DNA from 3 places in the Brevibacillus sp. HB1.4B genome. Region 3 is predicted to be linked to each of the others. Evidence: riboswitches for the same ligand, from Rfam matches in the RefSeq annotation. Region 3 holds a riboswitch; each other region holds the start of a gene.
The links. A riboswitch is a leader RNA that binds a small molecule or an ion and turns the genes downstream of it on or off. The one in region 3 is predicted to bind S-adenosylmethionine.

Region 1: another riboswitch for S-adenosylmethionine. It lies ahead of HP398_RS26220 (methionine ABC transporter ATP-binding protein); the one in region 3 lies ahead of HP398_RS22540 (pyridoxal phosphate-dependent aminotransferase).
Region 2: another riboswitch for S-adenosylmethionine. It lies ahead of mtnK (S-methyl-5-thioribose kinase); the one in region 3 lies ahead of HP398_RS22540 (pyridoxal phosphate-dependent aminotransferase).

The regions. Positions count from the first base shown of each region.
Region 1 is NZ_JABSUT010000013.1:59,643-70,280, reverse strand. It holds gene HP398_RS26240 (LCP family protein) at 1-647, shown strand, start outside; gene HP398_RS26235 (spore germination protein) at 719-2,170, shown strand; gene HP398_RS26230 (GerAB/ArcD/ProY family transporter) at 2,182-3,306, shown strand; gene HP398_RS26225 (Ger(x)C family spore germination protein) at 3,306-4,466, shown strand; SAM riboswitch class I at 4,573-4,689, shown strand; gene HP398_RS26220 (methionine ABC transporter ATP-binding protein) at 4,791-5,804, shown strand; gene HP398_RS26215 (methionine ABC transporter permease) at 5,805-6,470, shown strand; gene HP398_RS26210 (MetQ/NlpA family ABC transporter substrate-binding protein) at 6,530-7,369, shown strand; gene HP398_RS26205 (peptide ABC transporter substrate-binding protein) at 7,558-9,207, shown strand; gene HP398_RS26200 (SRPBCC family protein) at 9,264-9,713, opposite strand; gene HP398_RS26195 (helix-turn-helix domain-containing protein) at 9,829-10,638, shown strand.
Region 2 is NZ_JABSUT010000005.1:175,450-186,087, reverse strand. It holds gene HP398_RS14215 (CAP domain-containing protein) at 98-1,108, shown strand; gene HP398_RS14210 (hypothetical protein) at 1,174-1,326, opposite strand; gene HP398_RS14205 (MFS transporter) at 1,472-2,656, opposite strand; gene HP398_RS14200 (ABC transporter ATP-binding protein) at 2,685-4,769, opposite strand; gene HP398_RS14195 (ABC transporter ATP-binding protein) at 4,789-6,531, opposite strand; gene HP398_RS14190 (GNAT family N-acetyltransferase) at 6,670-7,242, opposite strand; gene mtnA (S-methyl-5-thioribose-1-phosphate isomerase) at 7,343-8,383, opposite strand; gene mtnK (S-methyl-5-thioribose kinase) at 8,380-9,609, opposite strand; SAM riboswitch class I at 9,745-9,890, opposite strand; gene HP398_RS14175 (anti sigma factor C-terminal domain-containing protein) at 9,987-10,136, opposite strand; gene HP398_RS14170 (sigma factor) at 10,088-10,273, opposite strand; SAM riboswitch class I at 10,470-10,638, shown strand, end outside.
Region 3 is NZ_JABSUT010000010.1:68,227-78,864, forward strand. It holds gene HP398_RS22525 (alpha/beta fold hydrolase) at 1-348, shown strand, start outside; gene HP398_RS22530 (aminotransferase-like domain-containing protein) at 405-1,613, opposite strand; gene HP398_RS22535 (hypothetical protein) at 1,810-2,280, opposite strand; gene HP398_RS22540 (pyridoxal phosphate-dependent aminotransferase) at 2,432-3,613, opposite strand; SAM riboswitch class I at 3,697-3,811, opposite strand; gene HP398_RS22545 (MFS transporter) at 3,872-5,119, opposite strand; gene moaC (cyclic pyranopterin monophosphate synthase MoaC) at 5,123-5,605, opposite strand; gene HP398_RS22555 (methylated-DNA--[protein]-cysteine S-methyltransferase) at 5,778-6,317, shown strand; gene HP398_RS22560 (2OG-Fe(II) oxygenase) at 6,310-7,023, shown strand; gene HP398_RS22565 (SPL family radical SAM protein) at 7,036-7,854, shown strand; gene HP398_RS22570 (molybdenum cofactor biosynthesis protein) at 7,958-8,665, shown strand; gene HP398_RS22575 (ThiF family adenylyltransferase) at 8,670-9,695, shown strand; gene HP398_RS22580 (sensor histidine kinase) at 9,732-10,638, opposite strand, start outside.

The DNA.
Region 1 (10,638 bases), on a different contig from region 3:
GCTCGCGGATCAACTCTGCGATTGTAGAGGGTGGACCTGAGCTGGCAATGGAAACGGTTAGTCAGTTCACTGGAATTCCAGTAGATCGTTACGTGATTACTGACTTTGAAGGCTTCAAGGCTCTGATTGATGCAGTGGGCGGAGTCGAGATCGATGTAGAAAAAAATATGTATTATCATGACCCGACAGACAAAGGTGCGTACGATATTAATCTGAAAAAGGGTCTGCAAAAGCTGGATGGAGACAAAGCCTTGCAATATGTTCGTTTCCGTCATGATGCGACCTCCGATTATACACGGACAGAACGTCAGCGGAAATTAATGACGGCAGTCGTCGATCAGATGAAGAATGGTACGACGCTGATGCAGCTTCCTACGATTTTGAAGGAAGTAACACCATATGTGCAAACCAATATTAGCTCAATGGACATGCTGAAGCTGTCTTCACTCGGATTAAAATTGAATACGTTAGAGCCAGGCAATTATCAATTACCACCAATGGGGATGTTCCGTGAATCGCATAAAGCAGGCTCCGTTCTGGTTCCGGATGTCGATCAGGTTCAGACGTTTGTCCAAGAAAAAATCGCACCTCCTACAGAAGCAACAGATCAACCTGTGGGAGAAAAGAAAAGCAGCACGCAAAACTAAGCGTGCTGTTTTTTTTGTGTTTTTTAGGAAAGACTAACCATGATTTTCTACGTGCTGAGGTGACAGTGTCGATGGATCGGGAGAGTGCACGCAATTGGTTTACACATACAAGCGACTTGGTCACTGAACATATCGATGAGCCTGAAGACCGCGTGCGACTTTTCTATTTATCGACCATGGCGGATGCCAAGGTTGTTTACAGTGAGCTCATCCCGAAGCTACGTGAGATTTGTTTGGAAGAAAGCGGAGTGGAGGAAATTGCTCGGCACCTAGGAGCGTCTAGCAGTAACCGGGTTTTTGATGAAGGGGAAGCCATTGAACGTTTACTAAGCGGTCATATTGTCATTCAAGTGGAGGACTCGTCCTATGGCTTGTCGTTCCCTAGTGATGGCACGGTTGGCAGAAGCATTCAAGCGCCCGAAATCGAAACCGTTGTACTAGGCCCACAGATCGCCTTTGTAGAAGAACTGAACGTGAACATCTGCATCATTCGCAAATATATGTCTACCCCAAGGTTGTTCCATGAACGATTGAGCGTGGGAAAAAGCATACCGATGAATGTATCGATACTGTATTTGAGCGGGACGGCCGATGAGGAAAATGTGAATACGGTGCGTCAACGGATTGATGATCTGGAATTGGACACCAGTCTGGATTCTACCATACTGGCTCAGCATATCGCAGACAATGAGAAATCATTATTTCCTACTCTTCAGCAAACAGAGCGTCCAGACCGTGTCATACACGGTTTGCGCCAAGGACAGATTGCCATACTCGTGGAGGGGAGCCCGTTCGCTTTGCTCGGGCCAACCACCCTCTTGCAATTTTTTCAGTCGCCAGATGACTATTACTTGCGTTGGAGTCTCGCTACCTTCAACAGGCTCATGCGCATCTTTGCCATGATTTTGTCCCTGATGCTGACACCGATTTATGTGGCAGCTCTGACCTATCATTACGAGATGATTCCGGCTGATCTGTTACTTTCGCTCGCGCAATCGCGCTCTCGGGTACCTTTTCCACCACTGTGGGAGGCCATTTTGATGGAGTTGATCATTGAGCTTTTGCGGGAAGCGGGAGCGAGGCTGCCGACCAAGGTTGGTCAGACGATTGGTATTGTGGGCGGTATTGTTATCGGACAAGCTATCGTACAGGCCGGATTCACCAGCAATATTTTGATTATTATCGTTGCCCTCGGAGCTTTGTCATCTTTTATCGCGCCTAGCTATATGATCGGTTCTACAATCCGGGTGGTTCGTTTTCCGATGATTTTACTGGCGGGGGTGCTGGGTGCATTAGGGATTGTAGTTGGATTTAGCTTTCTAGCTAGCCATTTGCTACGTCAGACTAGCTTGGGGCGTCCGTATATGTACCCCATTTACCCCGTGCGATTTACTGATTGGAAGGATGGCTTTATTCGTGCTCCCTTATCCTCCCTTTCGGAACGCCTCAAGTTTTTTAATCCAAAACGAATATCGCGTTTTGACAGAGACAAAGCCAAAGAGAAGAAAGACATTGACGAGTAAGCGAGGCGGCTATGAAGATCAATTTGAATGTAACGAAGAGCAATACGATATCAGCATTTCTTGCCGGGATTCTGGTGCATGGCACTCAAGTTGGGATGGGTGTTCTGGGCTTTCAACGAGTCATTGCCAAAGAAGCAGGGCATGATGCCTGGATTTCGGTCATACTTGCTGGCTTGGTTACTCATGTAACGGTCTGGATCATTATCAAGACCTTACAAAAATACCCTTCAGCCGATCTGTACGGGATTCAAGAAGATGTGTTTGGAAGGTGGCTTGGAACAGGCATTAGCCTCCTTTATTTGACTTATTTTTTTATATCGGCGGGAGTTATTCTACGCAGCTACATCGAAGTGGTCCAAACGTGGGTGTTTCCGAATTTGCCTACGTGGATTTTGTCTGGAATTATCCTTTTTCTCGTGTATTACACCATTGTAGGAGGAATTAGAGTTATAGCCGGTTATACATTTTTTTCGATTATGGTAACGATATGGCTCTTATGCGATCTATATTTTCCTTTGCAATACGCGCATTGGGAGTATTTGTTTCCGATTATGGACAGCAGTTTGGAGAACCTTTTCAAAGGAATGCTGGCCATGTCTTTGACCAGTGTTGGCTTTGAGGTGATCTACGTGGTTTACCCCTTTGTAGAAAATAAAGATAGGGTCAACAAAAGTACCCAGTGGGCGGTGCTGGTGACGTATCTGGCGTATTTGCTTATCATGCTCGTGTCCCTGGTCTTCTTTAGTCAGGGTCAGCTTATGCGGACGATCTGGGCGACACTCAATCTGCACAAGATGGTGTACCTCCCCGTTCTGGAAAGGTTCGAGCTGGTTGTCATTTCTTTGTGGCTCATCGTCATCTTGCCCAATATTATGTTGTATTTGTGGTGCTCTGCACGTGGACTCAAACGCCTCTTCGGATTCAACTTGCGAACATCGTTGAATTGGATTATGCCCCTGATCTATATTACTTCATTGACGGTGTTTACAAGGTTGGAGATGAATATGATCAATGATTGGTATGGGAAAACGAGTATGTATGTTGCATTCCTGTACCCCTATTTTTTGTACATCATGGTTCTGCTAAAGCAGCGAACGCAACCGGCGAAATCGACGAGCAAAGGGGAAAGTGCCTGATGCGACATGATCGAAAATACGCGATGCCCTTGTTGAAGCGGTTTTTGGCGCTGTGGTGTTCGGGCATCTTGATTGTAACAGGCTGCTCGGATCGGCAAATTTTCGATGAAACAGGACTTGCAACGGCTGTCGGCTATGATCTGTTAAAAGATGGCAAAATTCGCGGGACGTCTGTCATGCCTTCCATTAATCCAGAGGCAAGGCATAAGATACAGATCTTATCAGCCACAGGGGAAACCAGCAAAGGAATCCGGGATAAGATGAATTTGCAATCAGACAAAAGAGTATTGGGTGGGCAAATTCGTGTTGCCCTCTACAGTGAAAACTTTTCAAAGCAGGGACTTGGCAGCATCATTGACACGTTGTATCGGGACTCGTCCCTTTCTAGCAGGATTTATCTTTGTGTGTTTGCAGGCGAAACATATGATATGCTGACGTATCCTTATTCAGAACAAGGGAATATTGGAATCTACCTGTATCGTTTGATTGAGCAAAATATCCGTGGGGAAAAAATTCCTTCTTCAACCATGCATGAGTTTTTCCGGGCTTACTATGAAAAAGGGATCGACCCGGTCATGCCGTACATAGAAAGAAAGGGAGATGAACTGAAAATCAAAGGCATCGCCTTATTCAAAGGTGATCGTTATGTGTCATGGGTTACACCCAAGGAAGCCTTTCTACTCAAACTTATCCACGGAAAGTTCCGCATCGGCAGCTATGATACTTCTGTTCCTACTGCTATTTTTGGGGAGTCACCCAAAAACCACAACAGCAAAAAAGACCAGGTGCAGCTCGTTTTCGATACAATTTCCAGCCATGCGAAAATCAAATTAAGCCAAATATCCCCACCAATCTTCGATATTCATGTCAAGTTGCATGCCCGAATTTTGGAGTTAACCATCCCGCTAAAGCTAGAAAATGCCAAGTTGCTGAAAATCATGGAACATGCACTGGAGAAAGAGCTTGAAAAAGAATTGCATAAACTCATAAGCAAACTGAAGAGCCTCGATGTTGACCCAATTGGCTTCGGCTCGATCTATCGTTCAGAGAAAAGAGGAATGGCCAACATGACGCAGGCTGAATGGCGAAAGATGTTTCAGGATGCAACGTTTCGCTTCCACGTAAAGTCAAAAATCATCCGCAACGGCGTCATGGATTAAAAAACTTTTCCTTCTATTACTATTGACGTGATATTTCCGAAAAGGATATAATCCGTTTTGTATCATCATGAAATAGAAAAGACGAACATAATATACGTAGATATCTTTCTTATCAAGAGAGGCGGAGGGACAGGCCCTATGAAGCCCGGCAGCCGGTTCATTTTCGGATGAACGTCGCGGTGCCAATTCCTACAAGATCGTTTGGATCTTGTATAGATGAGAAGGGTGGATGCGAACGTATAACATTGCGTTGCAGCCCCTTTTTCGTTTATGAAAAAAGGGGTTTTCTGATTTTATTTAGATTGTGGTCGGGAGGTGGATGCGTTGATCCAACTGCGTCATTTGCATAAAAGCTATCAAGTACAAGGGAAAACCATCCCAGCGTTAACGGGGATCGACCTTTCCATAGAGCAAGGAGAAATATACGGGATTATCGGACACTCTGGTGCAGGGAAGAGTACGTTGATCCGATGCATCAATTTGCTGGAGCGTCCAACTTCAGGGGAAGTTATTGTGGACGGCGTCGATTTGACAAAGCTGGATGAAGGGAAGCTGCAAGCAAAGCGCCGCGCAATCGGCATGATTTTTCAGCACTTCAACTTGCTGTCTTCTTCAACAGTCGGCGAAAATGTTGCTTTTCCGCTCAAGCTGGCAAAGCGTCCGAAGGCAGAGATTGATAAGAAAGTGAACGAGCTGCTAAAGCTGGTTGGCTTGGAGGCACATAAGGACAAATATCCGTCCCAACTGTCTGGCGGACAGAAGCAGCGTGTAGGGATTGCTCGGGCGCTCGCGAATGATCCAAAAGTGCTGCTCTGTGACGAAGCTACATCGGCTCTCGATCCGCAGACGACGAACTCCATTCTGGCACTCCTCTTGGACATCAACCGTAAGCTGGGCTTGACCATTGTGTTGATTACCCACGAGATGCACGTCATTCGCTCCATTTGTGATCGTGTTGGCGTCATTGATGGAGGAAAGATCGTCGAGTCGGGTAACGTACTGGATGTATTCCTTCGTCCGCAGCATCTAACGACACAAGAATTCGTGGAACAAGTAGCGGATTCTACAGAGCTGCGTGAAGCAGTCGCGCACGAAAAGGCCTCGGGGAACCGCACGATTGCTCGTGTCACCTTCCTCGGAGAAAAAACGTACCAGCCGATCCTGTTCCAAACGATGCAAGAGACCGGTACGGTATTCAGCATTTTGCAGGGAACAATCTCCCGCATGAAGGATACACCGTATGGTCAGTTGGTGATCGAGCTGGAAGGCGATGTCGCACAGAATCAAAAGACCATTGAGACGCTGCGCCAACGTGGCTTGGAAGTAGAGGTGATATAAATGGACTGGACATTCGAAAATGTGGATTGGGCTGAAATCGGCGTAGGCACGATGGATACGCTCACGATGCTCGGCTTTTCCACCCTGTTTACCGTCCTGATTGGTTTGCCGCTGGGAATCATTCTATTTTTGACCTCACGCGGACAGCTTCTGCAAAACCGCACTTTTTATTCGATCGCATCATTCGTTGTCAACGTATTGCGTTCGGTACCGTTTATCATTTTGATGATTTTGCTGATTCCTGTGACGAAAATGATCGTAGGAACCTCACTCGGCGTACTGGGTGCTATTCCGCCACTCGTATTTGGTGCCGCTCCGTTTTTCGCACGGTTGGTGGAAACCTCTCTGCGTGAGATTGATAAAGGCGTGATTGAGGCCGCACAATCCATGGGAGCTTCCAATTGGCAGATCGTCTGGAATGTCCTTTTGCCAGAATCTAGATCAGGCCTGATCGCGGGTATTACGATCACGACGGTTACGTTGGTATCCTACACTGCAATGTCTGGGGTAATTGGCGGTGGTGGTCTGGGTGACTTGGCGATCCGATACGGTTATCAACGTTTCCAAACCGATGTCATGATTGTGACTGTTGTTATTTTGCTGGTGATGGTACAGATCTTACAATCGCTGGGGGACCGTCTGGTTCTCAAGTTCAGCCGTAAGTAGGATTTTTCCATAAAAGTTATCAAAGAATAAGACAAATACATGCAAGGGGGAAATCATTCATGAAAAAGCTAGTCGTATCTGTACTTTCTACTGTGTTGGCATTTTCTTTGGCAGCTTGCGGAGGCAAAACCGAAACTGCACCTGCTCCAGCTGAAGGTGGCGCACAAGGCGGACAACAGGAAGTAACATTGAAGGTAGGCGCTTCTCCCGTTCCACATGCAGCAATCTTGAAATTCGTTCAACCAAAACTGAAAGAACAAGGCGTGAACCTGGAAATCAAAGAGTTCACCGATTACGTACAACCTAACGTTCAAGTGAACGAGAAACAACTCGACGCAAACTTCTTCCAGCACAAGCCTTACCTGGAAGACTTCAATAAAGGACAAAACATGAACCTGGTGCCAGTAGTGGCTGTACACATCGAGCCATTCGGCGCTTACAGCAAAAAAGTGAAATCAGTGGATGAATTAGCTGATGGCGCAACTATCGCGCTGCCAAACGATCCAACAAACAGTGGTCGCGCACTCGCACTCTTGGAGAAAAACGGCGTGATCAAGCTGAAAGAAGGCGCTGGCATCAGCGGTACAGTGAAAGACGTTGTTGAGAACAAGAAAAACCTGAAGTTCAAAGAAGTAGAAGCAGCGATGTTGCCACGCGTTCTGGAAGAAGTAGATCTGGCGTTGATCAACACCAACTATGCGCTGGAAGCAAAACTTGTTCCAACCAAAGACGCTCTGTTTATTGAAGATAAAGATACTCCATACGCAAACTTCTTGGTAGCTCGTCCTGACAACAAGGATTCCGAAGCAATGCAAAAGCTGGCAAAAGAACTGAACTCACCTGAAGTGAAAAAGTTCATTGAAGATGAATACAAAGGCGCGATTATTCCAGCGTTCTAAATCAACAAATAATTGATCGATCAACGAAACCCAACTGGCCGAAAAGCTGGTTGGGTTTTACTTTTATTTATAATGTAGTGAATTTTCATAAAATTAAATTAAATCTATACGAACCCCGTTTTCAACCCAATTCCCGTCGAGTATATTGTGTTTGAAATGAGAAAATATAGATAAGGGGGAATTTTCTGATGAAAAGAAATCTCAAGTTGTTTCTTGGCGCGATGCTGGTCGCCGGAAGCGTGTTAGCTGGATGCTCCACGAGTACGCAGCCATCAACGACAACCCCTCCAACTGAGGGAACCGCGGCGCCAGCTGAAAAGTCTGCAAATGCAAAGCCGCAATTATTTCGGGCGAACATTATGAGTGAGCCTGCGACAGCGGACCCTGGTCTTGCGAAGGATGCCACTGCGGGAGCGATCGTTCGTGCTACGTTTGATGGCTTGACTCGCTTTGATGCAAACGCAAAGCCAGTGAATTCAGTAGCATCCGATGTGAAAATCTCGGATGACAAACTGGTGTATACGTTCACGCTCCGCGACTCCAAATGGAGCAATGGTGATCCAGTCACTGCCCATGACTTCGTGTATGCATGGAAGCGTGCACTCGGCAAGACTTTTGGGGCTGAGTATGCTTATCAGCTGTACTACATTAAAAATGCGCAGCTGATTCACAAAGGCCAGGCGAAGCCCGACGAACTCGGTGCGAAGGCAATCGATGACAAAACACTGGAAGTCACACTTGAGAATCCAACGCCTTACTTCCTGGAGCTGACGGCTTTCTACACGTACTACCCGGTTAACCAAAAAGTAGTGGAGGCCAATCCAAAATGGGCAAACGAAGCGGCGACGCACGTAAGCAACGGTCCATTTAAGATGAAAGCGTGGGAGCACAAGAGCAAGATCGTGCTTGAAAAGAACGAGCAATACTGGGATAAAGACGTCGTGAAGCTCGATCGCATCGAGATCGCGATGATCGAGGACGATAATACAGCCCTGTCCATGTTCGAAAACGGTGAGCTGGATTGGGCAGGTCAGCCACTCGGTGGACTTCCCACCGATGCGATCCCGACACTGAGAGACGCGGGCAAACTCGTTGTTCATCCAAAAGCGACGATGTACTGGTACAAGTTGAATACGACAAAAGGGCCGCTCAGCAATGTGAAAATTCGTAAAGCCTTGGCATACTCGGTTGACCGTAAAACCATCGTGGATAACATCACACAAGTGGGCCAAGTGCCAACGATGGGGATGTTGCCGCAATCCATGATTATCAAAAAAGAAGGCTACTTCAAAGATAATGATGTAGAAACGGCCAAAAAGCTGTTGGAAGAAGGTATGAAGGAGCTTAACGTGACAACGCTGCCTCCGATCACCTTGACGTACAACCCAAGCGACAGACATAAGAAAATTGCCGAGGCGCTTCAGGACCAATGGAAACAAAAACTTGGCATTGAAGTAAAGCTCATGGTGAAGGAGGCCACTGTTCACATACAGGATATGCATCAACTTAATTACGAAATAGGCCGTATCGGCTGGAATGCAGACTTTAATGATCCAATGAATTACCTGGAAATGTTCCGGGATGGTAATACAGGCAACAACGACACGGGCTGGGAAGACCCACGCTACCAAGAGCTGCTGAAACGGGCATCAGTAGAAATTGATCCAGAGAAGCGCAAGCAGCTGTTTGGAGAGGCTGAGCAAATCTTCATGGATGCCATGCCTTTGATCCCCATGTTCACGGATGTCGATGTCTGGGTACAAAGCGACAAGGTGAAAGGCGTTCAAGTGGACGGACTCGGATTTATTGACCTGAAGTGGGCAGAAATGACGGAGTAACAAAAAAACAAAAATCCCGAGGCCAACGAAATTGCTGGTTTCGGGATTCTTTTCTATTAGTAGCCAAAATCAAGTGTCTTGCCTGTCTCCGCATACGTCTTGATCGATGAGAGCATCATTGGCCAATTGTTGCTGGCACTTTCGTGGGAGGGGTGGTTTTCTGTCCATTGATCCTGAATCAAAGTCAGCTTGGTGCAGCCGCCAACCGGTTCTAAGGTAATGGTGACACGAGACTGTAATTCCGCATGATTCTTGTAATAGGCAGGACCAGGATGTTCAGTGAAACTGAAAATATGATGAGGTTCGAGCTGCAAGATCTTCCCGTATACATGAACCGTGTCGTCACCGTCTTTCCCCGGACCAACGTAAGCCATCTCATCGCCTACTTGAAAAGTCGACTGAATCGTACAGCCAAAGAAGGTGCTCTTTACGCCTTCATCGGAAGTAAGGACATGCCAGACTTGCTCTGGCGTAGCACCAATGTAGAAATCGAAGCGAAGATCCATCGTTTTACCCCCTGATTTTTTCATTTGGGAATTGTAATCAAGTCTCCCAACTACTACTCTTACTATAAGAAGAATTCGGTAGTGTGTATTGTAAAAACACGACAGGAGGCGCACCTTGGAAAATCAGACTGCCAAGCTCCCAAAGGGTGTACTGCATGCCATGATTGGGCAGAAGAAATTTTCGCTGGACAGATACGAGCCATCTGCCGAAATTAGCTACTTCGTGCAGCACTACTGGGTCGTCAGGTGGGATTTGCGTACACAACTTCCTTACTCGCAAACCGTACTGGCTCATCCTAATGTGAATCTCGTGTTTGAAAAAGGAGCAACTGGCATTTTTGGTGTAGCCCGCACGACTTCCTCGCATCTTTTAGCGGGACAAGGCCAAGTGTTTGGAGTGAAATTCAGGCCAGGAGGTTTTTATCCGTTTCTGAATGCCCCGGTATCAAAGTTGAGTGGTACTTCTTCGAGTCTGGAAGCCTTATTTGGTGTTGGTGTTTCAACCGAGCAGCTTGAGAAAGAAGTGCTAAGCCTGCCAGATGATGAGCAAATGATAAAAAGGGTAGAAGCCTTTCTATTCGAATATTTGCCGGAGCCTGACCCGAATGTAGCGCGCATCAGTGAAATTGTCAGGATGATCCAGGCAGATCGATCCGTACTCAAGGTCGAGGATGCGGTACAGTTGACCGGAATGAACATGCGGACGATGCAGCGTTTGTTTGATCGTTATGTAGGTGTCAGTCCGAAGTCGGTCATCCAACGATACAGACTGCATGAGGCAGCAGAGCAGATTGACCAGGGAACAGTCCAAGATTGGCTGGACCTGTCTACCTCTCTTGGCTACTACGATCACTCTCACTTCATTCGAGATTTTCGAGCAATCGTTGGTGTAGCGCCGAACGAGTATCGACGAGCCCAAATTTAA
Region 2 (10,638 bases), on a different contig from region 3:
GTTTTATTTTTGCATCCTTGGTCCCTATTTTTGTAGGAGCTTCCTGCCGATACCATTACCAACAAGGCAGATCCTATCCAACCGAGGAGGAAGATACATGCGAAAACAGAAAGTAACCAGCATCCTCGCCCTGAGCCTTTCGCTGGCTCTGCTCGGCCACGTTGCCCCTGTCCTTCCTGTTTCAGCTGCATCTGCTGCCCCTCAAGCAGCAGCCGTTAAAACGAATGTCGTCTATAACCTTCAGCTAGGAATGAGCACCGCACAGGTAGAACAAGCATTAGGCAAGCCTGCCCGCATTGATCCAAGTCATACGGGCGTGGAATGGTGGATTTACAATCAAGATTTGAACAACTATATTCAAGTCGGCATGCAAAACGGCAAAGTCGTGACGTTGTTTACCAATGGAGCCAAGCTGAATCTGAATGGCATCACGATTGGCTCTACTACAAAAGACCTACAAAACAGCTGGGGTGCACCGCAAAATACGCTGACGATCAACCCGAGTCTGCGTATCCAAAAAAATACCCTTACTCATCCGACCTATCTCCAAAACAATCAGGCGATCACTTTCTCTATTGATCAGCTGGGTGGAAATAAGGTCGCAGGGGTGCGCATCTCTACTCCTGAGCATTTTGCCACTATTGCGATTGGCTTGATGTATCCCATTTCCTATACGAAATTACCTGAACTGCCGAAACTGACAGACGCACAGATGAAGCAGGCAGCGCTCGCATACGAGAAACAAAATTTGGACTTGCTCAACGTGGCAAGGCAACGTGCCAAGCTGCCCGTTATCACGTGGGATGAACAAGTTGCAGCAGTTGCAAGAGCACACAGCCAAGACATGGCCCAGAATAACTTTTTCAACCATACCTCCCCATCTACGGGAAGTCCGTTTGATCGTTTGAAGCAAGCCAGCATTCGTTACAGCGCAGCTGGTGAAAACATTGCCTACGGACAGCTAGACGGGATCGAAGCCCACATGAGCTGGATGAACTCCGCAGGGCATCGTCAAAACTTGCTCTCTCCAAATTTCAAGCAGCTCGGTGTCGGTATCGTTATGAAAGATGCCCGCCCATATTTCACCCAAAATTTTGTCACCCGCTAACACTACAGCAAAAAGACACGCCTTCGTAAGTGGCGTGTCTTTTTTTCATGAACACAAGGGCAAAGCTATGGCTGCGAAGTTGCATTTGTAGTGGCAGGTGCAGGTGCAGACGGTGTCGGAGCCTGGCCGTCATCTGAGAAAAACGGAATGATTACCAGACTGAGCACGAAAAATAAGATCCAGGCAATGCCTCTTCTGAAAATGCATGGTGTCAGCATCGGGTAACCCCTTCCAATCATGCTGTTCTACTTACTATTCATACGCTTCCCACCTTGATGCCCGTTTATGCTTTTTTGGGCAAAAAAATAAAAGCCTCGCCAAAAGCTTGGCGAAGCTTATCCATCCTTGTTTTTACCCTTGTTTTTACCCCTGTTTTTGCAAGGGCATCGAATACGTCTGTTCTTGGGTTGCCTTTTGTTTGAAAAACAGGCAAGCTGCCGCGAAAACAATGAGTAGCGATCCCATCAGCCAAAAGATCGTCCACGGCTCCCACACGTCCATCAGCAGGCCATTCACATTCGGAGCCAAAATACTGGCGACACCAAAATTGACGCCCGCGATAATTCCTGCGGTAGGAACCATCGATGCTGGTAAAATATCTGCCGAAAAAGCCAAGCCTAACGAGTAAAAGGAACCGACAGCCGCTCCAGCTATAGCCAACAACAGCATCATCAGCCATACGTTTTCACCTGCAAACGGGAACAGGAAGAAGGCCAATCCCCCTACAAGCGCACACGCGAGCATGACCTGCTTGCGACCTATACGGTCACTCAATGCTCCCAGCGGCATCTGCAAAATAATACTTCCCACGACAAACGACGGAAGGATCAAGGAAACCCATTCAACAGACAAGCCAGTACGCAAAGCATAAACGGGAAAACTGCCGTTGAGTGACGTCTCCATGAATCCGAACAAAAACGAAGGAATCAGCGCCAGCCAAGCAAGTCGCAAAACAAATGCGTATTTGTTTTGCTTCTTTTCCGTTTGTTCGATCTGTGCAGGGAACTCATTTTTGATCCGGGATAATAATAAGAAGGCAATCAGATACAGAACGAGCAAGCCTCCAAAAGGTACCCAAATCCCCAAATGGAGCACGCTTAAGCCTAATGGACCAATGCTAAAGCCCACGCCATATGCCAGCCCGTAAATGGAAAGATCGCGTCCTCGATTCTCGGGAGCTGCGATCTTGGTCACCCACATTTGGCTGGCGTAATGTAAACCACTATCGCCCACTCCCATCAGTAAACGTAATACGAACCAGATCGCCAAATGGCTGAACATCGGGATGAGCGCTGTTGCGATCGTCACCAACAGCAACCCCCATAATATTGTGGATCGGTATCCAATGCGCCGCAGTGGGATTTCCAAAAATGGATTGACCATGACCATTCCAATATACAAGGCGGCGGCGTTGAGTCCATTCATCACGGATGAAACACCTTGTTTTTCCAATAAAACCGTCAGCATCGGGATCGTCAAGCCTTGGCTTAACCCCGCAATGCCGACAACCAAAATCAACACCCAAAAGGTGTAACGTGACTGTGACATGGTGTTGTTTCTCCTTCCTAGCTCCCTACTAAGCACTCTCTACGGAAGCACTCCCCTGTTGAAGCTGATACATTTTTTGATAAAGACCATTTTTCACCATGAGTTCATCATGTGTACCTCGCTCCATGATTTCTCCACGGGACAAAACAAGAATCTGGTCGGCGTGCTGAATCGTCGACAATCGATGAGCAATAATGAATGTCGTCCTACCTTTTGATAGTACATGCAACGCTTCCTGAATGGCTAGCTCTGTTTCACTGTCAATGCTTGCCGTTGCTTCATCCAAGATCAGCATCGCGGGATTAGCAGCCAGTGCCCGAGCAAAAGAGATCAGTTGGCGTTGGCCTGCGGATAACGTCATGCCTCGCTCGACGACTGGTTCGTCATAACTGCCCGGCAGCTTGGAAATGAATTCGTCAGCACGTACCGCTTTTGCCGCCCGCTTCACTTCTTCATCCGTAATCGTATCGTTGTACATGCGAATATTGAATCCAATGCTTCCCGTAAACAAGAACGGGTCCTGCAAAACCAGTCCGACATGACTGCGCAGCGAGTGCGTATCAATCTGTCTCATATCTTGCCCGTCGATCAAAATGCTCCCTTTCGTCACCGGATAGAACCCAAGCAGCAAATTCATCAAAGAGCTTTTTCCCGATCCGGTGTGCCCTACCAGTGCAATCGTCTGACCAGGCTGCGCCGTAAAGGAGACGTTTTTCAAGACGTAATCGTCACCCTGATAAGCAAAAGATACGTTATCAAAAACAACCTCTCCACGCGGGCGCTCGATTTGTGCACCAGCTTCTCTCTTCTCCGTAGTCTCATCCATAATTTCGAAGACGCGCCCCGCCGAAATGGTCGCCTGCTGCATTTGTGACAACCGATTCATGATCATGTTGATCGGCTCGAAAAAACGCCCCATGTAATCAACAAAAGCAAAAAGCGCACCAAAGGAAATTGCGCTGTGGAAGGAACTCGAGCCGTAATACCAAACGATCAGGGTCAAGGAAATTTTCCAGATCAGATCTACCGCTGGGCGCAAAAGCAAGGATTCGAGATTGATTTCTTTCATCCGCACCTTGAAGTAGTCTTCATTTACATCAGCAAACTCCTTTTGTACACCTTTCTCCCGACGAAAAGCCTGCACGATCGTCATGTTCTGGATCATTTCATTGATCGTTGTATTCATATCACCAAGCTTCGCGCGAATCACCGCATAGTAGCGAGAGCTGTACTTTTGATACACGTAGACCAACAGTACGAGCACTGGCACCGTCAAAAAGCAGAAGAGAGCGAGCTCAGGCTGCAAGATGTAGAGCGCGATCAAGATTCCGATCAAATAAAGACCATTCTGCACAAACGTCGCGAGTACACTCACATACAGCTCACGAATGGCTTCTGTATCATTGCTCACACGGGAGACAAGCGCACCGACTGGCGTTTTGTCAAAAAAGGCAACCGGGAGCTTTTGCAAATGGATAAACAGCTTCATCCGCATTTGCTGAATGATGCGCTGCGCGATCTTTTGCAGCCACAAAATCTGGACGTAGTTGAAACCAGCTGAGAGCAAGATCAGTGCTCCATAGCCTGCGGAAAGCCAGACAATGGGCAGGACATCCCCTTGATACATCGCCTTGACTTCCTCTGCGGTCAGCCGAATGCCTGTGGAGGTCATCTTTTGACCTGATTGATCCTTCGTTGTTACCTCGAAGCGTTCCCTGCCGTTTTCGGGCGTAATTGGGGTGAATTGCTTCTCCGTGTTTGGATTCACCTTGCCGGAAACCAAGTAATAGGTCGTGCCTTCTGTCAGCACGGTTCCTTCTTTTTGACGGATACTATCCAAAGCAATACCCGTCTTTGCTGCGACATCTTCACGAATATAGTTCGTACCGTTCAGTGAGGCGACCTGCCCCGCTGCTTGTGGTGGCACTTCGTCCAGTTGATACCAAGGCTTTTGGATCGCTAGGATGTGATTATCGATTATGACCTTGGCTAAAAAAGGACCCGCCAACTCTGCACTCGTTCCCAGCAAGAGCAGGAACAGCGCGCCCAGTATTTGCTTTTGAAATGGCCTGGCGTACTCGGTCAAACGCCCCCATACATTTTCTTTGCTCATGAAACGCTTTCCCCCTCTCTCAACCAGTCACATCCTGTTCCATTTGCTGACGACGGTACTGTTCTGCATACCAGCCGTTGCGCTGCATCAGCTCGTCATGTGTCCCCCGCTCAACGATCCGCCCCTCATCCAGCACGAGAATCAGTTGTGCATGCTGTACGGCAGACAGACGATGAGCGGTAATAATCGTCGTTTTATCTGCGCGTTCCTGTCTCAGATGACGCAGGATACTCTCCTCAGTCCGCGCATCCACAGCCGATAAAGAATCGTCGAGAATCAAGATACCCGCATCCATCAAAAGAGCGCGCGCAATGGAAATGCGCTGTTTTTGCCCACCGGAGAGGGTGACCCCCTTCTCTCCAACCATGGTTTGCAATCCATCTCTGAATTGCGCCAGATCTCTCTTCATCTCCGCAAGCTCCAACGCATGCATCACGTCATCGGTCGTCACTTGTGGTTTCCCAAATGTAACATTTTCTGCAATCGTCCGTGAGAACAGCAAATGCTCCTGAGGCACATAGCCGATTTTTTCTCGCAGCGTATCGAAAGCAAGTCCCTCAATCGGGATGCCCCCGATAAACAGAGCTTGTTCCTTCATCTGATATTGATGCAATAAAGCACGGCATAGCGTCGACTTGCCGCTTCCTGTCCGTCCGACAATCCCAAGCGTTTCTCCTTCACCCAAACGAAACGAGATGTCGGTGAGTGCCTGCTTGTCAGTCCCCGGATACGTAAAGGAAAAATGGCGTGCTTCTACGGTATTGGCGATTTGGCTCGTGACCGGATTCGCTGCCTCCGTCACATCTGGCTGCTCCACCATTAGCTCTGTAAAACGCTTGTGGGAAGCACCACCGCGCTGCAACACATTGACTAGCCAACCAAAGGCGAACATCGGCCAAATTAAAAGTCCCAAGTATAAATTGAACGCAACCAAATCCCCTAAGGAGATGACGCTGGTGAACACCAAATACGTCCCATAGCCCAGCCCGATCAAAAAGCTGAAGCCAATAATAATCGCGATTGTCGGCTCGAACAGGGCGTCGATCCGCGAAACGCTCACATTTCGCTCCAACGTTTTTTCACTGACCCGGCGATATGCCTCGATATCGGCCTTTTCTTGAACAAATGCTCTCAACACCCGAACGCCCGATACGGATTGTTGGACATGATCATTCATCTCTCCGAAGGCTTCCTGCGCTAAGTAAAAGCGCTCATGCAGCAACCTTCCATAGTACGCTGTTGACCAAGCCAAAAACGGCATCGGGATCAGTGCAGCAAGCGTCAGCTTCCAATCAATCGCGGTCACCATGACGCCCAGCGTTAACAAGGTCATGAACAACGCATCGACAAGCGTAAGCACTCCTGTACTAGCTGTTTGTTCAATGGCAGGAATGTCGTTGGTAGCGACGGCCATCAGATCCCCACTGCGTTTGCGATGAAAAAACGACGGGGTCATTCTCGTCAAATGGGCAAACAGTCGCTCGCGCAACGTCCTCTCCAGTATCAGGGCTCCCCCATTTAACAAGAACCGCCAGAGAAACCGCAATCCATACAAGCTAACACCCAAAACGAGCAAGATGACCACTGTTTGCGTCAAGTCAGCGTTTGTCAGGGAACTGTTGCGAATCGAATCCACCGTGTCCCCGATTAATTTCGGTGGCCAAAGCATGAGGACATCAATAATAAACAACACAGAGATTCCAATGACGTACCGTTTCCAATAGGCACGGAAAAACCAAGATAATTGCCGAAGTGTCTGCATGTAAATCACCTCTATTTATTCAAACCTAACAGCACGACTAAAAAAGGGCTTGCGAATCACACGCAGCCCTCTTGATCTGTCTTCACCATCGTAATTGACAGAATTTTCATTGTCAATCGAAGCATACAGTTCAATCCACTATTTTTTATCGGTTTTCCAGTCCAGCCATTCCTCTTTTAGCAGGCTGTAAGTGGCATGATCCACGTAATGATCGTAAAGGAATTCATTCCGGCGGAGTATCCCTTCCAGTTGAAACCCTAATCGTTCTGGAATTGATCTGCTCTTATCGTTTTCCGTAGCAGCCTGAATCGTTACTTTTTCCAAATCCCATGACCCGAAGATCAATACGTCCAAGTAGGTCGCCACTGCTTCTGTCATCAGGCCTTTGCCTTGAAATTGTGAACCCAGCCAGTAGCCAATAGACGTCTTTTTGTTGATCCAATCCACCGTATGTACGCCGACTGTACCAGCCAGACGTCCTTGGTACCAAATGCCGTAGTTGATGCCGCGATTATCGTTGTACTGATGGATCGTCGCTTTGATGAATTGGCGAGAATCCTCTACCTTCTTCGTATAATTCAGCCACGGCAGCCATTCCATAAGATTCTCCCGGTTCGAATCCGTAAGCAAAAATAACTCCTCAGCATCTGCTAATTCTAATTGTTTCAAGTATGTATCTTCATTGATTGCTATCCGTTGAATCGTTTGCATACGAATCTCCCCTTTTCTTGGATATTTTACTGGAAAACACCAAAATGAGCAAAAAAGCGCCCGCCAGCAACAACAGGGCGAACGCTTATCCATCATTCTTTTATGGTTTGCTATTGCCGATCTCTTCCGGCTTGAAAATGCCTGTCTCCGTGACGATCGCTGTAATGTACTTCGCAGGCGTTACATCGAACGCAGGATTGTACACCTTGATTTCGTCTGGAGCTACCTGTTTGCCCAAGCCATGGGTAATTTCCTCGGCTGGACGCTCTTCAATCGGAATATCTGCGCCTGTCGGTGTGTCTAGATCGACGGAGGACAAGGGAGCTGCCACGTAAAAAGGAATGCCGTGAGCTTTTGCCAATACCGCTACCCCATACGTGCCGATTTTGTTGGCGACATCGCCATTCGCTGCTACGCGGTCTGTACCCACGATGACAGCCTCTACTTTGCCTTGGGACATAACCATCGCCGCCATGTTGTCGCAGATCAGCGTCACATCAATCCCTGCTTGCTGCAATTCGAATGCAGTAAGACGAGCGCCTTGCAGGACAGGACGGGTTTCGTCCGCGTACACCTTCAGGTTCCAGCCGCGTTCCTTTGCCAAATAAAATGGAGCGGTAGCCGTACCGTACGCTGCTGTAGCCAATGCGCCTGGATTACAGTGCGTGAGAATTCCCATACCGTCATGCAACAGAGTGAGCAGATGCTCTCCAATGGTCCGGCATACTTCAGCGTCTTCCTTTTGAATCGTCAGTGCTTCATCGAGCACAGCCGCCTTCAACTCGGCAATCGACGCTCCGCTTTCTTTTTCAACACGAGCTTTGATGCGATCCAACGCCCAGAACAGATTCACGGCTGTCGGACGGGAAGAGCCCAGGTAGTCTGCCTGCTGGTTCAGTTCCTGCCAAAACTCGTCGTAGTTACTCGCTTCACTGCCACGAATACCAAGGTAGAGCCCGTAAGCCGCCGCCATGCCAATCGCCGGTGCGCCTCGTACTTCCAAGCGACGAATGGAACCCCATACTTGCTCGGAGGTAGTCAAGTTCAAATAGATCGTTTCTACTGGCAGACGCGTCTGGTCAAGCAAGACCAATGCGTCATTCTCCCACTTAACAGGTGCCAATTGAGTGCTGGTTGTCATACTGTTGTAGCCTCCTGATAGTAACGTTCGGTGACAGTGCGTACGATGTCCGTGATATCTGTCGATTCGTCGATGCCGCCGCGACCGAGAATCAGCGCTTCTCCAATCGAGAGAGCCAGACGCTCTGCTTCTGCGCGAGTCTGGTCGTCTTCAATGGCATTCAGGTCCGCTACGCCTGCCAAGCCGATGACACGGCGCAAGATTTTGCATCCGGCATAGCCTGCTGTATCCTGAATCAAGCGCTTCACGTAGCTTTGCCACAGTCCCTCGACATGGGCGCTGCGCTCTTTGGCTTGCTTGTGCCAGAGCTGAACGAATTGCGAAACGAATTCATTCCAGACATCCTCGACCGTTTCCAGTAAGTATTCGCGGTACGCTTCCCGTTCTCCTTGATCTTTTTGCAAACCGTGCTGTCCTGCGTAGTTGAGCAATAGATTGGCAATGACCGCCCCGATGTCAAAACCGATTGGACCGTAGTAAGCGAACTCTGGATCGATTGCTTTCAAGCTGTTTTCCGTGATGAAAATACTTCCCGTATGCAGGTCACCATGCAGCAGCGCTTCCGATCGCGTAAGGAAATCGTATTTCAGCTTGGCGATTTCCAGCTTCAGCGGCCTGTTGTTCCAGATCGCCTCGACTTCCCGGCGAATCAACGGGTTGAAGTCGTTGGTAGGCGCATTTTCATACGGATCGGTAAAGACGAGATCTTCCGTAATTTTGCATAATTCTGGATTTATGAATGTTCCGACTAGCGCTTTTTTATCGTACGGATGCGCGCCCAGATCGGAGGTGAAGAACAAGGTTTGCGCGAGAAAACGACCAATTTGCTTCGCGAATAGTGGGTACCGCTTTCCTTCGATCAGACCTTTGCGCATGATCATGTGGTCCCCGACGTTTTCCATAACAGTCAACGCAAGTTCCCCATCAAAATGATACACCTGCGGCACCAAGTCTGGAACGTATTTGTGCTGAATGCGGAGTGCCTCGCTCTCGATACGAGCCCGATCAATCGTAAGTGGCCAAGATTCTCCCACGACGCGGGCAAAAGGCAGTGCTTGTTTGACAATGACGCTCTTACCGGTTGCCAGCTCCTGAATGTCAAAAACCAGATTGAGATTGCCATCCCCGATTTCACGGCTGGTCAGCTCTGCTCCTTCGCTAAAAAGACCCGGTATTCCTTTTACGTACTCCACTGCTTCCTGTTCAGTCAATGCGCGATATGCCATGATTCCAAAACTCCCCTCTACGTATTTTTCCTCTATCTCTACTTGTTTTGTTTGAGTACCTGGAGCAATAAAAAGACCTCTTTTCCCGAAGAAAAGAGGTCGCTGTCGTCACGTGTAAGAACCGTGTTGATGTCCCCCTTATCTTCCAGACTACTTTTGTTTCTGCAGGAATTAGCACCGTGCATGTCGCCTGTCAATCAGTCGCTTCCTCGCGTCTGAATGGCGTCATGTCGGTTGCCGGGTATCATCGGGCCAGTCCCTCCACCTTCTCTGGATAAGGTATCCAAAACGTATTCGGTTTTTGATTTAGTTTGAATCATACAACCAACGCTTCCACGATGTCAACACCCTTTTGTGCAAAAATTCGCACCTTGCTATCAGTAGCTGTATTGTGTTCCCAATGCCGCAGGTGGCTCCAAATTCCACCAGTCTTTCTTGCCTAGAAACGCTGCTGTTATCGACTTTTCGGCCTTGAGCTTCAGCAGTTCTTTGGTAGGTCCGGTGAGGACGGCTCCGTAGATTCGCACTCCGTTTTGAACAGCCAAGGCCGTACTTTTTCCCCACGGTAGTCGTCCAAGGAAGAGTAGGCGCGACAAAAGGTTTCCTGTGTCCGCTCCTCTGCCAGCCTCTCATCTCGTGTCAGCCGGAAAAGATAGCGGTACATATCGTTTACATGCAGCCGGTACACATCCTCCAGACCTACTTTCCCAAGCCGTTCACACCCCTTCATCCCTTACCACGAAGGAAGTGCCAAATAGTTTCACCTTCGTCTCATTTTTCTTCTAACCTGCTGCACATTCTCTGCAAAAACAAGGATTGACTCCTGACAATGAACGTCATATCATGGGGGAAACGAATAACTCTTATCGCGAGCTGGCTGAGGGACTGGCCCTATGATGCCCGGCAACCGGCGCTATACCATGAATCGTACGCGGATGATGCGTACCTTGGATAGCGAAACGGTGCTAATTCCAACGGATAAGAGTCGAGATAGAGCCTCTTTGGCTTGTTTCGGCTACTGACCCGAGA
Region 3 (10,638 bases):
TCGATGGCGGTAGTAGCTACCAATTATACGTGGAACCGCTATAAAAAAGAGATTGTCGACGGCTACATGCTGTCTGACCCTTCTTTCCTCAGTAAAATCAGACAGTCATACGGCGTGTCCTTCCCATTGGATACGGCTCCCTTCCCTCACCCGAGTCTTTTTGTTGTGGGCAAACAAGATCATTCTGTCGGCTATCGCGATATTTGGGATATTATTGAGGGCTATCCCCGCTCTTCTTTTGCCGCACTCGATTGTGCGGGACACAACTTGCAGATTGAGCAGCCACTTTTGTTTACGGAGCTTGTGAATGAATGGCTGGATCGGGCGCAAAGGGAGCTTTCCCTGTAAATATGCATCAAAAAAGACAACCAGCTCCAATGGCAATGGTTGTCTTTTTGCTTCTATTAAACATTTGTCACGAGAGATTCACTGTAGGCGTGGAATGCTTTGCCCAATCTCGAAATCGCAAGCTCCGTGTCTTCCCGGTTCAAGAGTGTATAATTCAAGCGCATCGTATTAACTTGAGGCTCAGCTGCATAAAACGGCTTCCCTGGTACGAATGCGACGCCTTCCTGTACGGAACGGGCCAGCAGCTTCTCCGCATCGATATGCTCCGGCAGATTCACCCAGAGGAACATCCCGCCTCTTGGTTTTTCCCACTGTACGCCCTCCCAGTTTTGCGCAACCAAGAGCTCATGCATCCATTCCATGCGCGCTTTGTAAGACTCGCGAATCTTCTCAATGTGGCGCTCCAGATCAAAGCGGGACAAAAGCTCATACAGAGCGTACTGGTCGATTGTGCTTGACTGCAAATCAACTGCTTGCTTCGCCTTCACCATCATTTGAATCACACGTGTATCTCCGATGGCCCATCCGGTACGCAAGCCTGGCGCGACAATTTTGGAAAAGGTACTGGTGTACACCACACAGGAATCAGTCGGATGCTCATCCAGTGAGAAAATCGAGCGGTACGGTGCTTCCCCATCGAATTGGATCTCTCCATATGGATCGTCTTCCAGGATGAGAATGTTTTGTGCCTTACATTGACGAAGCAAGCCGAGACGGCGTTCGAGACTCCATACCTTTCCTGTCGGATTGGCAAAGGTAGGAATGACGTACACCATTTTGGGGCGGTACTGGGCAATTTTTTTCGCCAGATCGTCCAAATCCATCCCATCGGCGTCACCGTCTACAGGGATCGCTTTGATTCCCCGGAATTGAAATAACTGAACAGCTGCCAAATAAGTAGGGTTTTCAACGAGAACGACATCGCCTTCGTCTAAATATACACGACACAACAAGTCTACTGCTTGCTGAGAGCCCGTTGTGATGATCATATTATCTACACCGACGTTCATATGCTTTTGCTTCATGCGGGATGCAATCCACTCACGAAGCGGCAAGTATCCATCAGTTAATCCGTACTGAAGAGCTTTTGCTCCTTGTTCAAATGCGCGGTTGAACGCTTCACGCATCTCTGCGATTGGAAAAGAATCCTCTGCTGGCAGTCCACCTGCGAGCGAGAGCACTTGATTGCCTTGGGTCAGCTTCAAGATTTCCCGGACTGCCGAGGAGGATAATGCTTCGACAGATTTTGAAAATGAGTACTCCATGTTCCGTTCCCCCTTGATTTTGCTTATCCTTGTTTTATCACTCTCCCTCTCGTAAGTCCAATCCTTGGTAGCTATGAGTGGATAGGTTTTGACTATGTCGAGCGGTTGTTCAATCGTTAGTCTTGACACACTGCATGCAAAAAACCCCTCTTCGTCTCAAACGAAAAGGGGTCCAATATGTATGGGCTATATCTTCCTAGGCGATGCGAAACACACGCGGTTTCTCTGTGTGTGGGAGGAAAGAGAGGTCTACGTGCGTGGACGCTTCTTCCATGCCAATATCGTTTGCCAACAGCAATGCCTCTTCCTGGAAGGTCGGCGTACAGCTGCCTTCATTCAGTTCACAGAGACGTTTCAATCGCTTCAGTCTCTCTGCGGATTTCTCCACTCTCATGCCTTCATTCGTCAGCTCACAAACGTTGACGTGACGAGCATCAGCGATCATACTGATATCATTCACATGGACAATCAGTCTTTTGCCTTCTTCCGTAACAAAACCGATCGAGCAAAAATGCGCACCTGACATTTCCAAACGAGTGAGAACAGCATTGGCGTAAACTTCTCCCGTCCGCAGGCGAATTTGGCCTGCTTCAATGGCTCCGCCGATTTTCCGCTCGTTGGCGATCACCGTATACATATCCGTGTAACCGTTAATCTGATAGCGCATGGTACCCTCCCGCTCTCGATGAGACTAATTATCATTAACAATGCCATCGTATAATGAAAATCATTATCTGTCAATAATGAGAATGATTTTTATTCTAGAATAAAAAAGCCACACTCCATTTGTATGGTAGTGTGACCCAATTACCTCGCCTTTATTTTGTTTTCGTAAATAACCCCAACCGCTCAATTCGCTGAACCGCTTCTGCGAGACGCTCTTCATTTGATAACAAAGCCGCTCGCACATAACCCTCACCTGTCGGACCAAAGCCATTTCCTGGCGCTACGACGACATGCGCTTTTTCCAAAAGCAGGTCAGAGAACTCCACGGATGTGAAGCCGCTTGGAACAGGAAGCCAAGCAAAAAACGACCCTTGAGATGGTGGCGCCTGCCAGCCAATCCGATGCAGATTGGAGTACAAGGCATTGCGGCGGCTTTCGTAGACAGCGACGAGATCGCGAACGCACTGCTGTGACTCCGTCATCGCTTTGGCTGCCGCCATCTGTACCGCTCCGAACAGACTGACGAAGTAATGGTCCTGAATGAGGTTAATCAGACGAACCAGCTCGCGATTTCCTACCATAGCACCAACACGCCAGCCTGCCATGTTGTACGTTTTGGACAAGGTATAAAATTCTACACCCACTTCTTTTGCACCCGGAACCTGCATGAAGCTGACTGGCTTTTTCCCGTCATAGCTGATCGCCCCGTAGGCGAAGTCGTGGCAAACAACGATTTCATGTTTTCGAGCAAAACGAATGGTTTCCTCATAAAACTCGAGTGGTGCATTAACTGCTGTCGGATTGTTCGGATAGTTGAGAAACATCAGTTTCGCGCGATCCAAATCAGCTTGGGAGAGCTGGCTGTAGTCTGGCAAGAAGTCATTTTCCGCCTTCAATGGCATCATGACCATTCGTCCATTTACGACTGCAACCCCCGACCAATAATCCGGATAGCCTGGGTCTGGAACCAGTGCAACATCGCCTGCATTCATAAGGACTTGGCAAATCTCTACGAGTCCGGTTTTGCTGCCGAACAATATCGCTACTTCTTCCTCCGGATCGAGGTCCACATCAAATTCTTGCTTATACCAATGAGCCACTGCCTGCTTCAGTTCCACGCGTCCCTGAAAAGGCGGATATTTGTGATGGAGTGGTTGTGCCGCTTGCGCCTGTAATTCTTCAATAATGTGTGGCGGTGTCGGCAAATCAGGATTGCCCTGCCCTAGGTTTATGACGTCATGGCCTTGCGCAATGACCTTGTTTACTTTTGCCACCAGGGTCGCAAAAAACTGGGTAGGGAGTCGATCAATCATGTCGGAGGGTTGAATGCGCATCTTTCTTCCATTCCTTTCTTGGGCCCAATACAGTAAAACCCCCTTTTTCCATACAGAAAAAGGGGGAGATCAGCTTGGTCACGTCCTTATCTGTCAGGAAAAAATCCTGCTGGAATTGGCACAGCATCTGTCCATCGCATAGAACAGATCCGCTGCCGGGCTTCATAGGGCCAGTCCCTCCACCTCTCTGAATAAGTCAAACACACGGAATATACTGTTTTTTCGTCTATATCATACTACTTGAGCACGTAAACCGTGTCAAGATGCTTGATTCTGTAAGGGTACCTGATGCCTTCTTTTTTGAAAAGATGTGTGGAAGGCAAAGAATGCGACAGACAACAGACACAAGCCCGCCATCACGAACAATAGTCCCTGCGCATGAATCGATTGGAAAATGAAGGCGCCAAGAAGTGGTCCGAGCATCCTCCCAGCAGATCCAGTCCCTGCAATCAGACCTTGAATGAAGCCTTCTCGTCCCTCTGGCGTAAACTGTGCCGCTACTGCCGGCACCGCTGGCCATACGAGCATTTCTCCCAGCGTCATGATGAACATGCCTGCAACAAAGCCTGCATAAACCGTTGATTGAGACAAAATCAACATCGACATGGCAAAAATATAAGCGCCCAAGAGCATTTGTGCTTTTAGCGTACGGGCAAAGCGTCGTATGACCCACGCAATCAATGGTTGACCAAACAGGATCAAACCGCCGTTCAGCGTCCACAACAGACTGTATTGACGGAGTGAAATGCCCAGGGATTGCATGTAGGTCGACAGCACCGTTGTCCATTGTACATAGACAATCCAGCTAATGAGCAATCCTCCGCATAAGAGCAGCAATGCTCCCCATACAACCTTGGTCTCTTGCTGTGGTTCTCGTATAAGTTCTCCCTCTGCTTGTTCGGGAGCAGTCGTCTGCAATTGACGTTTTTGCTCTGCCAGTTTTAACTGACGCGGCAAAATGAGCATAAACATCGTCAGCACAATTACTTGTGTGATCGCATTTCCGAAAAACGTCCAAGCAAACGAAACGCTTGCCAAGAAGCCGCCTAAAGCAGAGCCGGCAGCTACACCCACATTGAGGGCGACGTAAATCAGATTGATTCCTTTACGGCCTCCCTCCGGCCATAAAACCACTGCCAGCGCATTCATAACGGGAGAAAGGGATCCATAAAACAGACCATTCAATAATAACAGTAGGACATATACGGTAAAATCTTGTGTAACACCTAAACAGACCGAAATAATCATTCCACCGATGGAGCCTACAACAATGGTGCGCATTTTACCCCAGCGGTCAAACATCATCCCGCCGACAATACTCCCGATCAGGAATGCGCCTTGATTTAAAAGCAACAAGAAGCCGGCTACAGTCAGCGGCTTTCCGAGATGGTTGTGAATATAGATCGTGACCAGCGGCCAAATACACGCCATTCCGGTAGAAAAAATGACGGCAGCAATCGCCAATAAACGAATGCTGCTCGGATAGGATTCCCACTTTTGCCTCATGGCTTACTTCTCACCCCGATGGAAATCGCCGCTTTTTCCGCCTGTTTTGGATTGCAGACTGGTCGGACCGATTATCATTTCTTTATCCATGGCTTTGCACATGTCATACACCGTCAAAGCCGTTACACTGACAGCGGTCAACGCCTCCATCTCGACGCCTGTTTTCCCTGTCGTCTTCACGGTTCCTGTAATCGCAAGCGTCGTTTCATCTACAAAAGCAAATTGTATGTCGATGCCAGTCAATGGCAGCGGATGACACATCGGGATGATTTCCCACGTCTTTTTGGCAGCCATGACACCTGCTACCTGCGCAACTGCGAGTACATCGCCCTTTTCGATTCGACCTTCACGGATTCGGGCGAGTGTTTCGGGTTTCATGCTGATTTGGCTCTCGGCTACAGCCACCCGTTTTGTGACGTCCTTCTCAGACACGTCCACCATCCGCGCTCGATTTTGTTCATTAAAATGTGTTAATTGATCAGTCATACGAGTATCTTTCCTCCTCTATCTTCTCCTACCTTACTCCCGCAGCTGGATAAAAGCAATGGGAATGTAGAGGACATCGTTTCGTTATCTTGCTCATCCACTCCCAAAAACGTACGAAGAACAGGTGCTGGAGGTATACTGTGCGTACACAGCTCAAAGGAGGCGTATGGAAATGGAAACGATGAAGGATCAGACGGTACGTTGGTCAATGCTTGTGCATGGTGATTGGACTATTTATTTGGCTGCAACGGCTGCCGGACTTTGTTATGTCGGCTCAGTCAACCAGCCTTTTGCTGAATTGGAAGCGTGGGTTGAAAAGCATCGCCCACAAAGTGCACTGGTGCAAGACGACCCATGGCTAAAGCCTTTTGCAACAGAACTGATGGAATATATGCAAGGAACGCGCGAGCATTTTTCCATGAATTGCGACCTCTCTGGAACGCCTTTTCAGCTCGCTGTCTGGGAAGCACTCCGTCAAATCCCATACGGTCAAACGGCATCGTACACCGACATTGCAAACATCATTGAAAAGCCTGCTGCTGTTCGTGCAGTCGGTGCAGCAATCGGTGCCAATCCGGTTCTCATTACAGTCCCCTGCCACCGCGTTGTCGGTAAAAACGGTTCACTGACTGGCTATCGTGGAGGACTGCCCATGAAGACAACTCTGCTTGATCTGGAGCAAAAGTCGAATCGGGGTGTGAAGCATGGCTAGTTCACTGACAGAAAGGATCGCTGCACTTGACTGGCATTCCCTGCAACAGAAGTTGGACGAACAAGGGTATGCAGCTTTTCCTTCCTTAATAGGCTCGAATGCGTGCGAAGAATTAATCGCTTCGTATGGACAGGATGATCTTTTTCGCAATACGATCCAGATGGCACGGTACCGTTTCGGTGAAGGGGAGTATCGTTATTATCAGGCTCCCCTTCCCTCACTTTTGCAGGAGCTTCGCGAAGGCTTTTATCCGATGCTTGCGCAGACTGCGAATCGGTGGCTCGAAATGCTTGGACGTGAAGCTATTTATCCTGCTACCCTCCCTGATTTTTTGGCGCAATGTCACGACCAGGGGCAGCTGCGCTCTACTCCATTGATTTTGAAATACGAAACGGGTGGCTACAATTGTTTACATCAGGATATGTACGGCGAGGTGTTCTTCCCGTTTCAAGTCGTGTTTGCCTTGAATCAGAAGGAGAAGGACTACACTGGCGGAGAATTTCTGCTGATGGAGCAACGGCCGCGCGCGCAGAGCCGGGGACATGTGATAACCTTGGACCAAGGCGCTGGACTGATTTTCCCGACATCCTATCGTCCTGTACAGGGAACGCGAGGCTTCTATAAAAACACGCTGCGCCACGGTGTCAGCACGATTACCTCAGGAAAGCGCTACAGCCTCGGAATTATTTTTCATGATGCAAAGTGAGGAACGCACAATATGAAGAGCATCCTTTCCTATAAAATGCCGAAAACCCTCCTCAATAAAGGAAGCGGATTTCTTGCGGATTACACCCACTCGCTCAATCCGTATACGGGCTGTTCTTTCGCCTGCTCTTATTGCTATGTTCGGCAAATGCCTGTCTCTTTGTTTCGCAACGAGCAATGGGGCACATGGGTTGACATTAAGCAGCAAGCTGCCGATTTATTGCGCAAGGAGTTAATACGGGCTAAGAAAAAAGGAAAGGTGACCATCTTCATGTCTTCGAGTACAGACCCGTACCAGCCCATCGAACAAACGGAAAAGGTAACGAGGTCTTTACTCGAAGTCATGGTAGAGCATCCACCCGATTTTTTGCTGGTGCAGACGAGAAGTCCCTTGGTTTGGCGGGATGCCGATTTGTTACTCCTGCTGGGTGATCGCGTCCGCGTCAGCATGACCGTCGAGACCGATTTGGAGGAGATTCGCAGGCACTTTAGCCCACAAGCTCCCCCCATTCAAGCGCGGCTTAAAACACTCCAGCGTTTGGCGGAAGCAGGCATCCCTACACAAGCAACCATTGCCCCTGTTTTGCCTAGCAGTGAGTCATTTCCGGAGATTTTGCGCCCCTTGGTAACACGTGTCTGTGTCGACGACTTTTATATGGGAGATGGCAGCGGCGGTAAACGAACGAAAAGAAACGGCATTCCCGCTCTCTATGAACAGCTTGGACTGGAAGAATGGTATGATCCTACCGCCTATCGGATCGTCTATGATCGGCTATTACGTATTTTTCCCCCGAACCAGATCTATTTGAGTCAGGAAGGCTTCGCCCCTTAGAATCAACCGCTGATTGAAACACCCCATTCATTGGCAACTTTGATCGGTTTATGATATCGTCTAGCCTAGAGTGTAGTATCATCCAGGGAAATGAGGAATTGTCTTGACCATTACGATCTTGTTATTTGCCGGACTCGCTGAACGTGCGAATGCCCGGGAAGTACAGTTGACCCTATCTGAAGGCGCGACCGTTAGCGACCTACTGCAAGCAGTGGAAAGAGAATATCCTGCGCTCTCTGCGCTTTTGGGCAGTTGCTTTGTCTCCATCAATCATGAATATGCGGCGAAAAATCAGGTCATTTCAGCCGACGACGAGATTGCCCTCTTACCTCCTGTAAGCGGCGGAGAAGAAGACCCGCGCTTCGCCATTACCGAGGAGCCCATTTCTGCGGACAAGTTGGTTCGTCTGGTGAGCAACCCGCATGCAGGCGCAATCCTTACTTTTGTCGGAACTGTTCGGGAATTTACCCATGGTCAGCGCACCGTGTATTTGTCCTATGAAGCATATGCCCCTATGGCTGTTGAAAAAATGAAGCAGGTCGCAGCAGAGATCGAGGAACGCTGGCCGGGAGCGCAAGTCGCGATGCACCATCGTATCGGTAACTTGGCTGTAGAAGAAATTGCGGTTGTTTGTGCCGTTGCAACAGCGCATCGAAATGAATCGTTTGAAGCAGGCCGTTACGCCATTGAGCGACTCAAAGAGATCGTTCCCATTTGGAAAAAAGAAATGTGGGAAGATGGAAGCGAATGGAAGGGACATCAGCAAGGACCGTGGAATCCGCTTGCGATGCCAGAAGGAAAGGTGGAGTAACGCCTTGGATACTCGCTATTCCCGTCAGACATTGTTTCATCCGATCGGGCGCAGTGGACAGGAAAAATTGGGGCAAAGCCGCGTAGCGATCGTCGGCATGGGAGCACTTGGAACTGTTCTCTCCAATCATATGGTCCGTGCTGGAGTAGGTTTTGTCCGCATCATTGACCGCGACTTCGTCGAGCCGAGCAACCTGCAGCGTCAAATGCTCTACGACGAATCCGATGCAGCCGAGCATTTGCCAAAAGCAATCGCCGCTCACGCCAAGCTGACAAAGATCAATTCAGCTGTCACGATCGAACCGATTGTCGCAGACCTTACCGCTTATAATGCGGAGGAATTGCTGGCAGATGTCGATCTCGTTCTGGATGCGACGGATAATTTTCAGGTGAGATATCTCGTGAACGATGTTTGCGTTAAGCATAGTATTCCGTGGGTGTACGGTGGCGCTGTGAGTGCGACTGGAACATTTACCGCGATTCGTCCAGGGATCACGCCTTGCTTACGCTGCCTTTTCCCTGAAGCACCAAACCCGGGTGAGATGCCTACCTGTGACACGGCTGGCGTCATCGGACCAATCATTCACATCGTCGCCTCCTATCAGGCAACAGAAGCATTCAAGCTGTTAGTTGATGCAACGGATGAGCTTAATCCGAATTTGGAGCACTTTGAGATTTGGCATAACCGCCATCAGCAAATCAAGGTGGTCAATGCCCGCCGAGACGACTGTCCGACATGTGGGCACAAGCAATTTTCGTTTTTGCAGCCGGATACCCAGGATGGACAAGCCGTTTCGCTTTGCGGTCGAGACACCGTACAAATCTCGCCCGCCGCTGCCTTGACACTTGATCTGAACGCATTGGCTGATAGACTCTCGCCTTTGGGACAAATCGAGCAAAACAAATTTTTGCTGCGTTTCCGTGTCGATACATACACGCTCGTCATTTTCCCGGATGGTCGTGTCCTCGTGCAAGGCACAGATGACATCAGCCTAGCACGTTCGCTCCATGCCAAGTATATCGGCGCGTAACTGGTACCCGTAATGAAAATAAGCTGTCCCAGACCGTCATCCGGACGAAGGGGCAGCTTTTTTATCTGTTTGAACAAATGTAATCGTAAACGTGGTACCAATCCCTACTTCACTCTCAACGACGATCGTGGCATGATGCAAATCGATTATTTTTTTCACGATTGCCAGTCCCAGGCCACTGCCCGAATTGGCTCGGTTCCGCGATGGGTCCGCCTTGAAAAACCTTTCGAAAATGCGCTCCTGATTTTCCTTGGATATCCCGATTCCCGAGTCGATTATTTTCACGAGTACGTCTCCGTTTACCCTCTCCAGCTTTACGTTAATTTTCCCGCCTGCCTCCGTGAATTTGATGCTGTTGCCAAGCAAGTTAGTCCAGACTTGGTTCAGCATATCTTCGTCGGCGACGATTTCGACTTTTTCCAAGTCTATGTCCATTTCAATCTCTTTCGCCATCCATTGCGGCTCGCATGCGAGGATGATTGCGCGTAGTTGCGTGTCCAGCCGATACCGCTTCCGCTCTAAATCATGCTGGATGCCCTCTAGCGCAGTGAGTTTAAGCAGGTTGTCACTGATCTTGGACAGGCGCTTGCTTTCCGACTCGATAATCTCCAAGTAACGTTTACGATCTTCTGGGCTCAGTCTTTCATTATGCAGGGCGCGAGCAAACCCGCTGATCGACGTCAAGGGCGATTGAATTTCGTGGGAAACATTGGAGATGAACTCCTGCCGCAGCTTCTCCATCTCGTTTAATTGCTCCGCCACGTGGTTGATGCCCTCCACCAACTCCCCCCATTCATGCGCCAGCTTGATATCGAGATTGACCCGAAAATCCCCCATGGCGATCCGTCTGAGCGCATCAATCAATGGTTGAAACCTGCCCCGATGTCTTGGCATGGTGAAGAAAGAAATGATCATGCCTACCCCAATAAACAGGATGCAGCTC